3 regions of the Pantoea sp. SGAir0184 genome follow, and region 1 is predicted to be linked to each of the others. Evidence: predicted binding sites of a transcription regulator. Region 1 holds the regulator's gene; each other region holds the start of a gene.
What was found. Region 1 encodes PurR, which represses purine synthesis genes. Its sites were predicted from a motif close to CANGCAAACGTTTGCNTG; they were not measured.

Region 1 (3,278 bases):
GGTGGTGGACGCGGTAGCGCGCACCGGCAGTTTTAGCGCGGCGGCGCAGGAGCTGCACCGCGTGCCCTCTGCCATCAGCTATACCGTGCGCCAGCTGGAAGGCTGGCTGGCGGTACCGCTGTTTGAGCGGCAGCATCGCGAAGTGGTGCTGACGGCAGCAGGCGAGCATTTTGTGCGTGAAGGGCGTTCTGTTATCAAAAAAATGCTGGCCACGCGCCGCCAGTGTCAGCAGCTGGCTAATGGCTGGCGCGGTCAGCTCAGTATCGCGGTAGATTGCATCGTCAAACCGCAGCGCACCCGCCAGCTGGTAAAGGATTTTTACCGCCATTTCCCCGATATGGAGCTGATCATCAGCTACGAAGTATTTAACGGCGTGTGGGACGCGCTGGCTGATGGTCGTGTCGATGTGGCGATTGGCGCCACCCAGGCCATTCCGGTCGGCGGCCGCTTCGCCTTTCAGGATATGGGCGCGCTCAACTGGCGCTGCGTGGTGAGTCCGCAGCATGCGCTGGCCCACAGTCCGCAGCTGGACGACGAAACCCTGCGCGCCTGGCCGTCGCTGGTGCTGGAAGATACGTCGCGCGCGCTGCCGCGCCGCATGACGTGGACGCTGGATAACCAGCGGCGGCTGGTGGTGCCGGAGTGGGAAACCGGGCTGGATTGCCTGCAGGCTGGATTGTGCGTGGGCATGGTGCCGGGACACCTGGCGCGCCCGCTGCTGGACAGCGGCGCGCTGGTGGAGCTGGCGTTGCCGCAGCCGTTTCCGGACAGCCCGTGTTGCGTCAGCTGGTCTGAGCAGCGCGCGTCACCGGCGCTGGCGTGGTTACTGGAATATCTGGGCGATGCGGAGACGCTGAACCACGAGTGGCTCAGCGAGAAGGTGGCTTAACGGCGGTAATCGCGGAACGGGCCATCGGCCACGGAGCGGCGCTCAATCAGCGTGGGCTGCACTTCAATGGTCTGCGGCTCTTCGCGTTTGCTGGTGATGCGGTCCAGCAGCATCTCCAGTGCCTTTTCCCCCAGCTGCGCTTTCGGCTGGTGCACGGTTGTCAGCGCCGGGGTGAAGTAGCGCGCGTTGCGCACATTGTCATAGCCAATTACCGAAATATCCTGCGGCACGCGCAGTCCCATCTCGTCGGCCGCGCAAATCGCGCCCATCGCCATGATATCGCCGCCGCAGAACACCGCCGTCGGGCGCTGTTTCTGGTTCAGGATCTGCTGCATTGCCTGATAACCTGACTCCGGTTCGAAGTCACCCTGCACAATCCACTCGGGACGGACGCTGATGCCCGCTTCCTGCATCGCCTGCAGAAAACCCGCATGACGGCCGCCACCGGTGTTGCGCTCCATCTGGCCAGGGATAGCACCGATATCGCGATGGCCGCGCTCAATCAGGTATCGCCCGGCGAGGTAACCGCCGTGGAACGCATTGTCCTGCACGGTATCGGTAAAGTCCCCGCGCGATTCGCCCCAGTCCATGACCACCATCGGGATATTGCGGTTCTCTTCCAGCATCTGCAGCAGATCGTCGGGATATTCGGAGCACATGACCAGCAGGCCATCGACGCGCTTTTGCGCCATCATTGACAAATAGGCACGCTGTTTTTGCAGATCGTTATGCGCGTTGCCAAGAATCAGCGTGTAACCACGCTCAAAGCAGTGATTCTCCACGGCTTCAATAATTTCGGCGAAGTAGGGCGCTTCGCTGGAGGTCGCCAGCAGGCCCAGCGTCTTGGTGTGATTCACCTTCAGGCTGCGGGCCACCGCGCTCGGTGAGTAGTGCAGCGCTTTAATCGCTTCCCATACGGCGTTACGCGTCTCTTCCGCGACAAAACGCGTTTTGTTGATGACATGCGAAACCGTGGTGGTTGAGACCCCGGCGCGTTTCGCCACATCTTTAATGGTTGCCATGAAAATGGTACTCCTGGGCTTATCGCAACTTACTGATAAGTATATTGTTAAACGTTTGCGTCTGCTAATGGTTTTGCGCCCTGAATATCAGGGCTAATCTGCTTAATCGGGCAGGAAAACATCCTTCAGCAGGCTGTCAATGCAGCATGCGCTAAATCTGTTGCGCAACGAAAGGCGGCGATTCTAGCAAGCCGGGGCGGATAACACGAGATTTTTGCCCATCACTGTGCGAAAATTATTTAACCATGCAAACTGTGTGACTAAGGAGTTGTGATGAGTACCGATTTAAAACTGGCATTGACCACCACCGCCGCTGCTCTGCTGATGATTATTGCCTTTAGCTTTACCGCCATTCTGCATTAATAAAAAAGCCGGTGCTGCTGAACAGCCACCGGCTTTTTTGTTGCGCAACGCTGAGCTTAGCGCACGGTTTTCGGCGTCATCATACGGCGTGCGCCAACGTAATGCTTCTGCCAGTAATCCTCGCCCAGCGCGCTAATCTGGATATCCTTACCGGTGCGCGGAGACTGAATGAATTTACCATTGCCCAGATAAACCCCGACATGGTCGGCGGTGCCGCGGTTGTTGATGCGGAAGAACACCAGATCGCCTTTCTCCAGCATCTCGCGCTTGATCGGCGCGGCGTCGCGCAGGTGATACATCTCATTGGCGGTACGGGGAAATTTAAACTTCACCAGATCTTTGTAGGCGTACCACACTAAACCACTGCAGTCGAAACCGGTGTGCGGTGAGGTGCCTCCCCACTGATACGGTTTACCCAGCTGGCCCATCAGTTTCGTCATCGCGGTTTCACGTGCTTTTTGATAGCGCAGGCGGTGGGCTTTGCTCATTTTAATGCCGCTCAGCTGCTGCACTTCATCATCAACGGCAACGTCACGCGATTTTTTCGCCAGCCGCTGATGACCATATTTTTTCGCACTGAGCTTAAGTGAGGATTTGCGCTGGGTGGTGTGCTGAAGTACCGTTTCGCTTTTGTGCTGTTTTTTCAGCCTGAACTTCTGTACCGACGTCAGGCGTGACTTTTTGCTGGTGGTTTTCACCGGGCGTCGTTTGCGACGCTCATCGTCACGCGCGTTCTTTTTCTCCGCTTTCTGCAAACTGGCATTAACCGGCGCATGCGGAGAAGCCGCCGCCACATTAAAGAACAGTTGGGCAAAAGCCAGTATGAAAAGCGTAATCAGTAAACGCATAGTCCGGTTACAGGTTAAGCCGTCGGCAGAAAGCCAGACCGCGGTAAAGTTAGAAAAATCTGATCGACGATCAGCACCGGGGCAATTCTAATCCACTTTTTTTGCAAAAGGTAAGGTCTTTTTCCATTAATCTGTCACGGTACTGAAAGTGGGGCA
Region 2 (3,278 bases), 730 kb from region 1:
TCCCACGGGAGAGGGAGCCGATCGAGCCCGTATGCGTGATTCTGCACTTCAGAACGTTCAGGTGAGCGTCAAACGGAAAAATCGCAGCGCATGATTCCCTCTCCCACGGGAGAGGGGGCCGATCGAGCCTGTATGCGTGATTCTGCACTTCAGAACGTTCAGGTGAGCGTCAAACGGAAAAATCGCACCGTATAATCCCCTCTCCCTGTGGGAGAGGGCAAGGGTGAGGGGAACACCGCAGAACTACAGCTTCGCCATGGCCCACGCAATGCCGCTCGCATAGGCGTCAGGCAGCAGCGGTACCAGCGCATTGAGTGCGGCGGTGAGGCGTGCCGGATCGCTGTCGGTCAGATTCAGGTGCCCGACCTTGCGTCCGGCGCGGACTTCTTTGTCGTACCAGTGCAGATGCACCAGCGGCTGCTGCAGCCAGTCGGTATTGAGGTCGGTGCCAATCAGGTTGACCATCACCGACGGCGCAAACACCACCGGCTGCGGCAGCGGCAGACCGAGCACCGCACGCAGGTGCAGTTCAAACTGGCTGATTGAGGCGCCATTCTGCGTCCAGTGGCCGCTGTTGTGCACGCGCGGTGCCAGCTCATTGATCAGCAAGCCCTGCGGTGTGACGAAACACTCCATCGCCATCACGCCCACATACTTCAGCTCATGCATGATCGCGCTCAGCATCGCTTCTGCCTGCTGCTGTTGCGCGGCATCAGCCTGCGGGAAGGCAACGCTGGTACGCAGAATGCCGTCCTGATGCAGGTTGTGCGTCAGCGGATAAAACACCGTGCGGCCATCGTGCCCGCGCGCGCCCACCAGCGAGACTTCACCGCTGAAGTTAATACCCTGCTCAACGATGCACTCGCCGTAGCACTCATCCGGCAGCGTTACGGTTTCGTCGGCGCGCAGGCGCCACTGGCCGCGGCCGTCGTAGCCGCCGGTGCGGCGCTTGACGATCGCCAGCTCGCCCAGCGTGCTGAATACCGCCGGCCACTCGCTTTTCTCAGCCAGTAACTGCCACGGCGCGGTTGCCAGGTTGAGCTGGTCGAGCAGCTGCTTTTGCGTCAGGCGATCGGCGAGGCGCGGAAAAATATCGCGGTTGACGAACGCCGGATGGTTAGCCAGCTCGCGCGTCAGCGCGGTTTCCGGCCAGCGCTCGATTTCCGCGGTGATTACGCTTTGCGCGATCGGCAGTGCCGACGGCTCCGCGTCCAGCCCGACCGGATACACGGCGATGCCCAGCGGCTCGCCGGCCTGGCGCAGCATGCGGCCCAGCTGACCGTTGCCGAGTACGCAAACTGGCTTCATGCGTCCTCCCGCGGATCCGGATTATTCAGCACCTCATCGGTCTGGCTCTGACGCCAGGCGGCCAGGCGTGCAGCCAGATCGCGATCGTGAATCGCCAGGATCTGCGCCGCCAGCAGTGCGGCGTTGGCGGCACCGGCTTTACCGATGGCCAGCGTACCGACTGGAATCCCGCGCGGCATTTGTACGATGGAGTAGAGGCTGTCCACGCCGCTCAGCGCTGCGCTCTGTACCGGTACGCCCAGCACCGGCAGCAGGGTTTTCGCCGCCAGCATGCCTGGCAGGTGCGCCGCACCGCCGGCACCGGCGATGATCACCTGAAAACCGTTGTCGGCTGCGCGCTCTGCAAAGCTGAACAGCTTATCTGGCGTACGGTGCGCAGAGACCACTTCAACGTGGAACGGGACATCCAGGCTGTTAAGGATTTCCTCGGCGAACTGCATGGTAGCCCAGTCACTTTTGGAACCCATGACGATGGCGATACGGGCCGGGGCGGCGTTGGATGACATGCGGTCAACTCCTGTGAATAATCAAACGAACCTGGCCGGGCGGGCAGGTAAAGAAGGGCACAGAGAATAGCACGAGACAGCGGCAAGGAAAACGGTTGCGTGGGCGGAAAACCGGCATTTCCGCCGCAAACAATCAGAAAGGAAATTCGATCAACTGCACGCCCTGTGCGTCCAGCTGAATCATCGATCCGCGCTCATGCCACGCGCCCAGCACCGCGCGTTGCGCTGGCGTGCCGGCGAGCTCGAACTGATGAATCGCCGGGCGATGGGTGTGGCCGTGAACCAGGATCGACACCTGCTGGCGCGTCATCGCCGCGGCTACTGCCTGCGGGTTGACGTCCATGATGCTCAGTGACTTGTGCTGGTTGGCCTGCTTGCTGTCGGCCCGCATCCGCGCAGCAATGCGCATGCGCAGACGCAACGGCAGCGCGAGAAACAGCCGCTGCAGCCAGCGCTGATGGACTTTGGCGCGAAAACGCTGATAACCGTGATCGTCCGTACACAGCGTGTCGCCATGCATCATCAGCACGCGCTGACCATAGCGCTCCAGCACCTGCTCTTCGGGCAGCAGCGTCATGCCGCTGGCGCGGGCGAACTGTTGACCTAACAGGAAGTCGCGATTGCCGTGAATGAAGAATTTTGGCACCGGCAGGGCACGCAGGGCGTCGGCGATCTGCTGATGCAGCGGATTAGGATCGTCATCGCCAATCCAGGCTTCAAACAGATCGCCAAGGATGTAAAGCGCATCACACTGCTGCGCTTCCCCCTGCAAAAAATGCAGAAAACCGGCAGTGATTGCCGGTTCTTCCTGACACAGATGTAAATCTGCGATAAACAGCGTGCGCGACATTACTCGCTGACGGTCACTTTCTGGATGATCACGTCATCAACCGGCACGTCCTGGTGCATGCCGCTGCGGCCGGTTTTCACTGCTTTGATTTTTTCGACCACGTCCATGCCTTCAACCACTTCAGCAAACACGCAGTAACCCCAGCCCTGCAGGCTTTCGTCACGGAAGTTCAGGAAGTCGTTATCGGCAACGTTGATGAAGAACTGTGCGGTAGCCGAGTGAGGTGCCTGGGTACGCGCCATCGCCAGCGTGCCTTTGGTGTTTTTCAGGCCGTTATTGGCTTCGTTGCGGATGTCTGCTTTGGTGGCTTTCTGCTTCATGCCCGGCTCGAAACCGCCGCCCTGAATCATGAAACCGTTGATCACGCGGTGAAAAATGGTGTTGTCGTAGAAACCTTCACGGCAGTAGTCCAGGAAGTTCTGTACGGTAGCCGGCGCTTTGTCATCGAAGGTTTTGATTACGATATCGCCATGGTTCGTCTGGAAAGTGACCATTATATTCGTCCTGTGGAGGTTGTCGTCAGTATCAACTGCCGCACCGGCAAGGCGGCGGGGCATTTTTGTAGACGCCTCTTATATCACAATTTCCAATAACGCGTCAGTAAGGCAACGGCA
Region 3 (3,278 bases), 1.5 Mb from region 1:
TTCAGGGTGGAAACTACTATGCCATAAAACGGCGAAGCTGTGCGGCCGACGCGTTTTTGCGGGCTGGCTTCCAAAGGCTTACATCCAACGTCGGTCAGCCGCGCTTTTTGACAGCGCCTTGTTTTATACTACGCGCACTTCGATGTCGCACAGGTTTTAAACATACCATGACCCAGGATGAACTGAAAAAAGCGGTAGGTTGGGCAGCGCTGCAGTACGTGCAGCCAGGCACCATTGTTGGCGTAGGCACCGGTTCAACGGCGGCGCATTTTATTGACGCGCTTGGTACCATCAGGGATCAGATCGAGGGCGCGGTTTCCAGTTCGGAAGCCTCAACCGAAAAGCTCAAATCGCTGGGCATTCCGGTGTTCGATCTCAACAATGTGGATGCGCTGTCGGTGTATGTCGACGGTGCTGATGAGATCAATCCGCAGATGCAGATGATCAAGGGCGGCGGCGCAGCGCTGACGCGCGAGAAAATTGTCGCGGCGGTGGCGCAGAAATTTATCTGCATCGCGGATGCGTCCAAGCAGGTCGATGTGCTGGGCAACTTCCCGCTTCCGGTGGAGGTGATTCCGATGGCGCGCGCTTATGTGGCGCGGGAGCTGGTGAAGCTGGGCGGCCTGCCGGAGTATCGTCAGCACGTGGTTACGGATAACGGCAACATTATTCTCGACGTACATAATCTGCGCATCCTTGACCCGATTGCGCTGGAAAAAACCATCAATGCGCTGCCGGGCGTCGTCACCGTGGGGCTGTTTGCCGCACGCGGAGCGGATATTGCGCTGATTGGCACGCCGGACGGCGTGAAAACCATCACCAATTGATCTCACCGGCGCGCCGCCAGCGCCGGTTATTTCCATCCGCAAAACATCTTTTCTTGCTGCAGTGAAATTTGGTGACTTATGTCACAAATGATTCATCAACAGCAGGTTCGTACTTTGCGCTCTCGTCATCTCACGATTTTGTGTGGATTTGTGTTGTCTGCACGTGGGCGCGTGCTGGCGTGCAGGCAATCGTTTGTATTGCCGCGCCGGAAAATTTTGATATTTTGACAGAAGGCTACCTTATGGTAGTCCTCGTTGAATTCTGAATAGGGTCGGGAAATGGCAAAGGTATCACTGGAAAAAGACAAGATTAAGTTCCTGCTGGTGGAAGGCGTTCACCAGAGTGCGCTGGATAATCTGCGCGCCGCAGGTTACACCAACATCGAGTTCCACAAAGGCGCACTGGATGCTGAGACGCTGAAGTCCTCCATCCGCGATGCCCACTTCATTGGTATCCGTTCCCGTACCCAACTGACTGAAGAGATCTTCGCGGCAGCTGAAAAGCTGGTGGCGGTGGGCTGCTTCTGTATTGGTACTAACCAGGTTGATCTCAGCGCGGCAGCGAAACGCGGCGTGCCGGTGTTCAACGCCCCGTTCTCCAATACCCGTTCGGTCGCGGAACTGGTGATCGGCGAAATGCTGCTGATGCTGCGTGGCATTCCGGAAGCCAACGCCAAAGCACACCGCGGCATCTGGAATAAAATCGCCACCGGTTCGTACGAAGCGCGTGGTAAGAAGCTGGGTATCATTGGCTACGGCCATATCGGGATGCAGCTCGGCGTGCTGGCGGAAAGCCTCGGCATGCACGTATTTTTCTACGATATCGAAAACAAGCTGCCGCTGGGCAATGCCACCCAGGTGCGCCATCTCTCTGACCTGCTGAACATGAGTGATGTGGTCAGCCTGCACGTGCCGGAAACGCCGTCCACGCAGAACATGATTGGCAGCGAAGAGCTGGCGCTGATGAAGCCCGGCGCGCTGTTGATCAACGCCGCGCGCGGTACCGTGATCGACATCCCGGCGCTGTGTAATGCGCTGGCCAGCAAGCACCTGGCTGGTGCCGCCATCGACGTCTTCCCGGTTGAACCTGCAACCAATAGCGATCCGTTCAACTCGCCGCTGTGCGAATTCGACAACGTGATCCTGACGCCGCACATCGGCGGATCAACGCAGGAAGCGCAGGAGAACATCGGTCTGGAAGTGTCTGGCAAGCTGGCCAAGTACTCTGACAACGGCTCGACGCTCTCCGCAGTAAACTTCCCGGAAGTTTCGCTGCCGATGCACGCTGCCAGCGCCAGCCGCCTGCTGCACATCCATGAAAACCGCCCGGGCGTGCTGACCGCCATCAACCAGATCTTTGCCGAGCAGGGCATCAACATTGCCGCTCAGTATCTGCAAACCTCGCCAGTGATGGGCTATGTGGTTATCGATATTGATGCCGAAGAGGATGTGGCGGAGAAAGCGCTGCAGCTGATGAAGGCGATTCCGGGCACCATGCGCGCCCGTCTGCTGTACTGACAGTGCAGGGCGCCGCTGGGCGCCCTGTCTTTATCCCGCCAGCGTTTCCCACTGCCACAGCTTTGACGGCGTGAGAATCGCCGGCAATGGCACATCCCAGGCCGCCACCGGCAGCGCATCCACGCGCTGGCAGTCGTGCGCAATACCCAGCGGTAAAAAGCCATGCTGCTGCCAGTGCTGTAGCGTGCGATCGTAAAAACCCCCGCCCATGCCTAAGCGTTGTCCCTGCGCGTCAAACGCCACCAGCGGTACCAGCATCACATCCAGCTGATCGAGTGTGGCCAGCTGCGTAATATCCAGCGGCGGCTCAGGGATGCGCAGCTTGTTAGGTCGCAGCGGGGTTTCTGGCGTGTAGCGCAAAAAAAGCAGGTGACCGGGCGCAAACGGATGCAGCACCGGCAGAAAGACCTGCTTCTTTTGCTGCCACAGTTTGGCAATCAGCGGTCGGGTATTGATTTCGCCATCGACGGAGAGAAACAGCGCGATGCGTTGTGCGCTGGCCAGCGGGGCAAAATTGATGGCATGTTCAGCCAGCAGATCGGCGGCCTCAACCTGTTGCTCAGGCGTAAGATTGCGGCGCAGATGGCGCACATGCTGACGAATATCCTGACGGTCGAGAAGAGAAGATGCTGGCATGATGTCCCCGGCTGATAAGGCTGTTGATAGCCACATTATCACACCGGGAATAACAGGGTGGAACTAAGAGGAGATCTCCGAGATGCCGCCGCAGGCTGTAACCCTTGAACCCTTGGTTCAAGGTGAGTATGCCGTCGTAACCATCAGGCTTCTCGGACGGACCGAGCATGCTCACAGGTTACAGAGCGTCACACTCTGTTGGTATGAAATATCGGCTCAGGGGACTGGCCCGCTTGCAAACATCTCAGAGAAAATTGACTTCACCGTTACTCTAACACGAGTACCATGAAGTGTTAT

Region 2: purE (5-(carboxyamino)imidazole ribonucleotide mutase) is a predicted target of PurR. The motif match lies at 1,899-1,916, and genes of this name have one in related genera.
Region 3: serA (phosphoglycerate dehydrogenase) is a predicted target of PurR. The motif match lies at 1,010-1,027, and genes of this name have one in related genera.

What each region holds. Positions count from the first base shown of each region.
Region 1 covers NZ_CP028050.1:2,385,562-2,388,839, reverse strand. The annotation lists gene punR (DNA-binding transcriptional activator PunR) at 1-889, shown strand, start outside; gene purR (HTH-type transcriptional repressor PurR) at 886-1,911, opposite strand; gene C1N60_RS11190 (cytochrome bd-I oxidase subunit CydH) at 2,185-2,274, shown strand; gene C1N60_RS11185 (C40 family peptidase) at 2,331-3,122, opposite strand.
Region 2 covers NZ_CP028050.1:3,116,173-3,119,450, reverse strand. The annotation lists gene purK (5-(carboxyamino)imidazole ribonucleotide synthase) at 244-1,308, opposite strand; gene purE (5-(carboxyamino)imidazole ribonucleotide mutase) at 1,305-1,814, opposite strand; gene C1N60_RS14855 (UDP-2,3-diacylglucosamine diphosphatase) at 1,948-2,664, opposite strand; gene ppiB (peptidylprolyl isomerase B) at 2,664-3,158, opposite strand.
Region 3 covers NZ_CP028050.1:877,497-880,774, forward strand. The annotation lists gene rpiA (ribose-5-phosphate isomerase RpiA) at 168-827, shown strand; gene serA (phosphoglycerate dehydrogenase) at 1,107-2,345, shown strand; gene C1N60_RS04000 (5-formyltetrahydrofolate cyclo-ligase) at 2,376-2,981, opposite strand; RNA gene ssrS (6S RNA) at 3,052-3,235, opposite strand; gene zapA (cell division protein ZapA) at 3,275-3,278, opposite strand, start outside.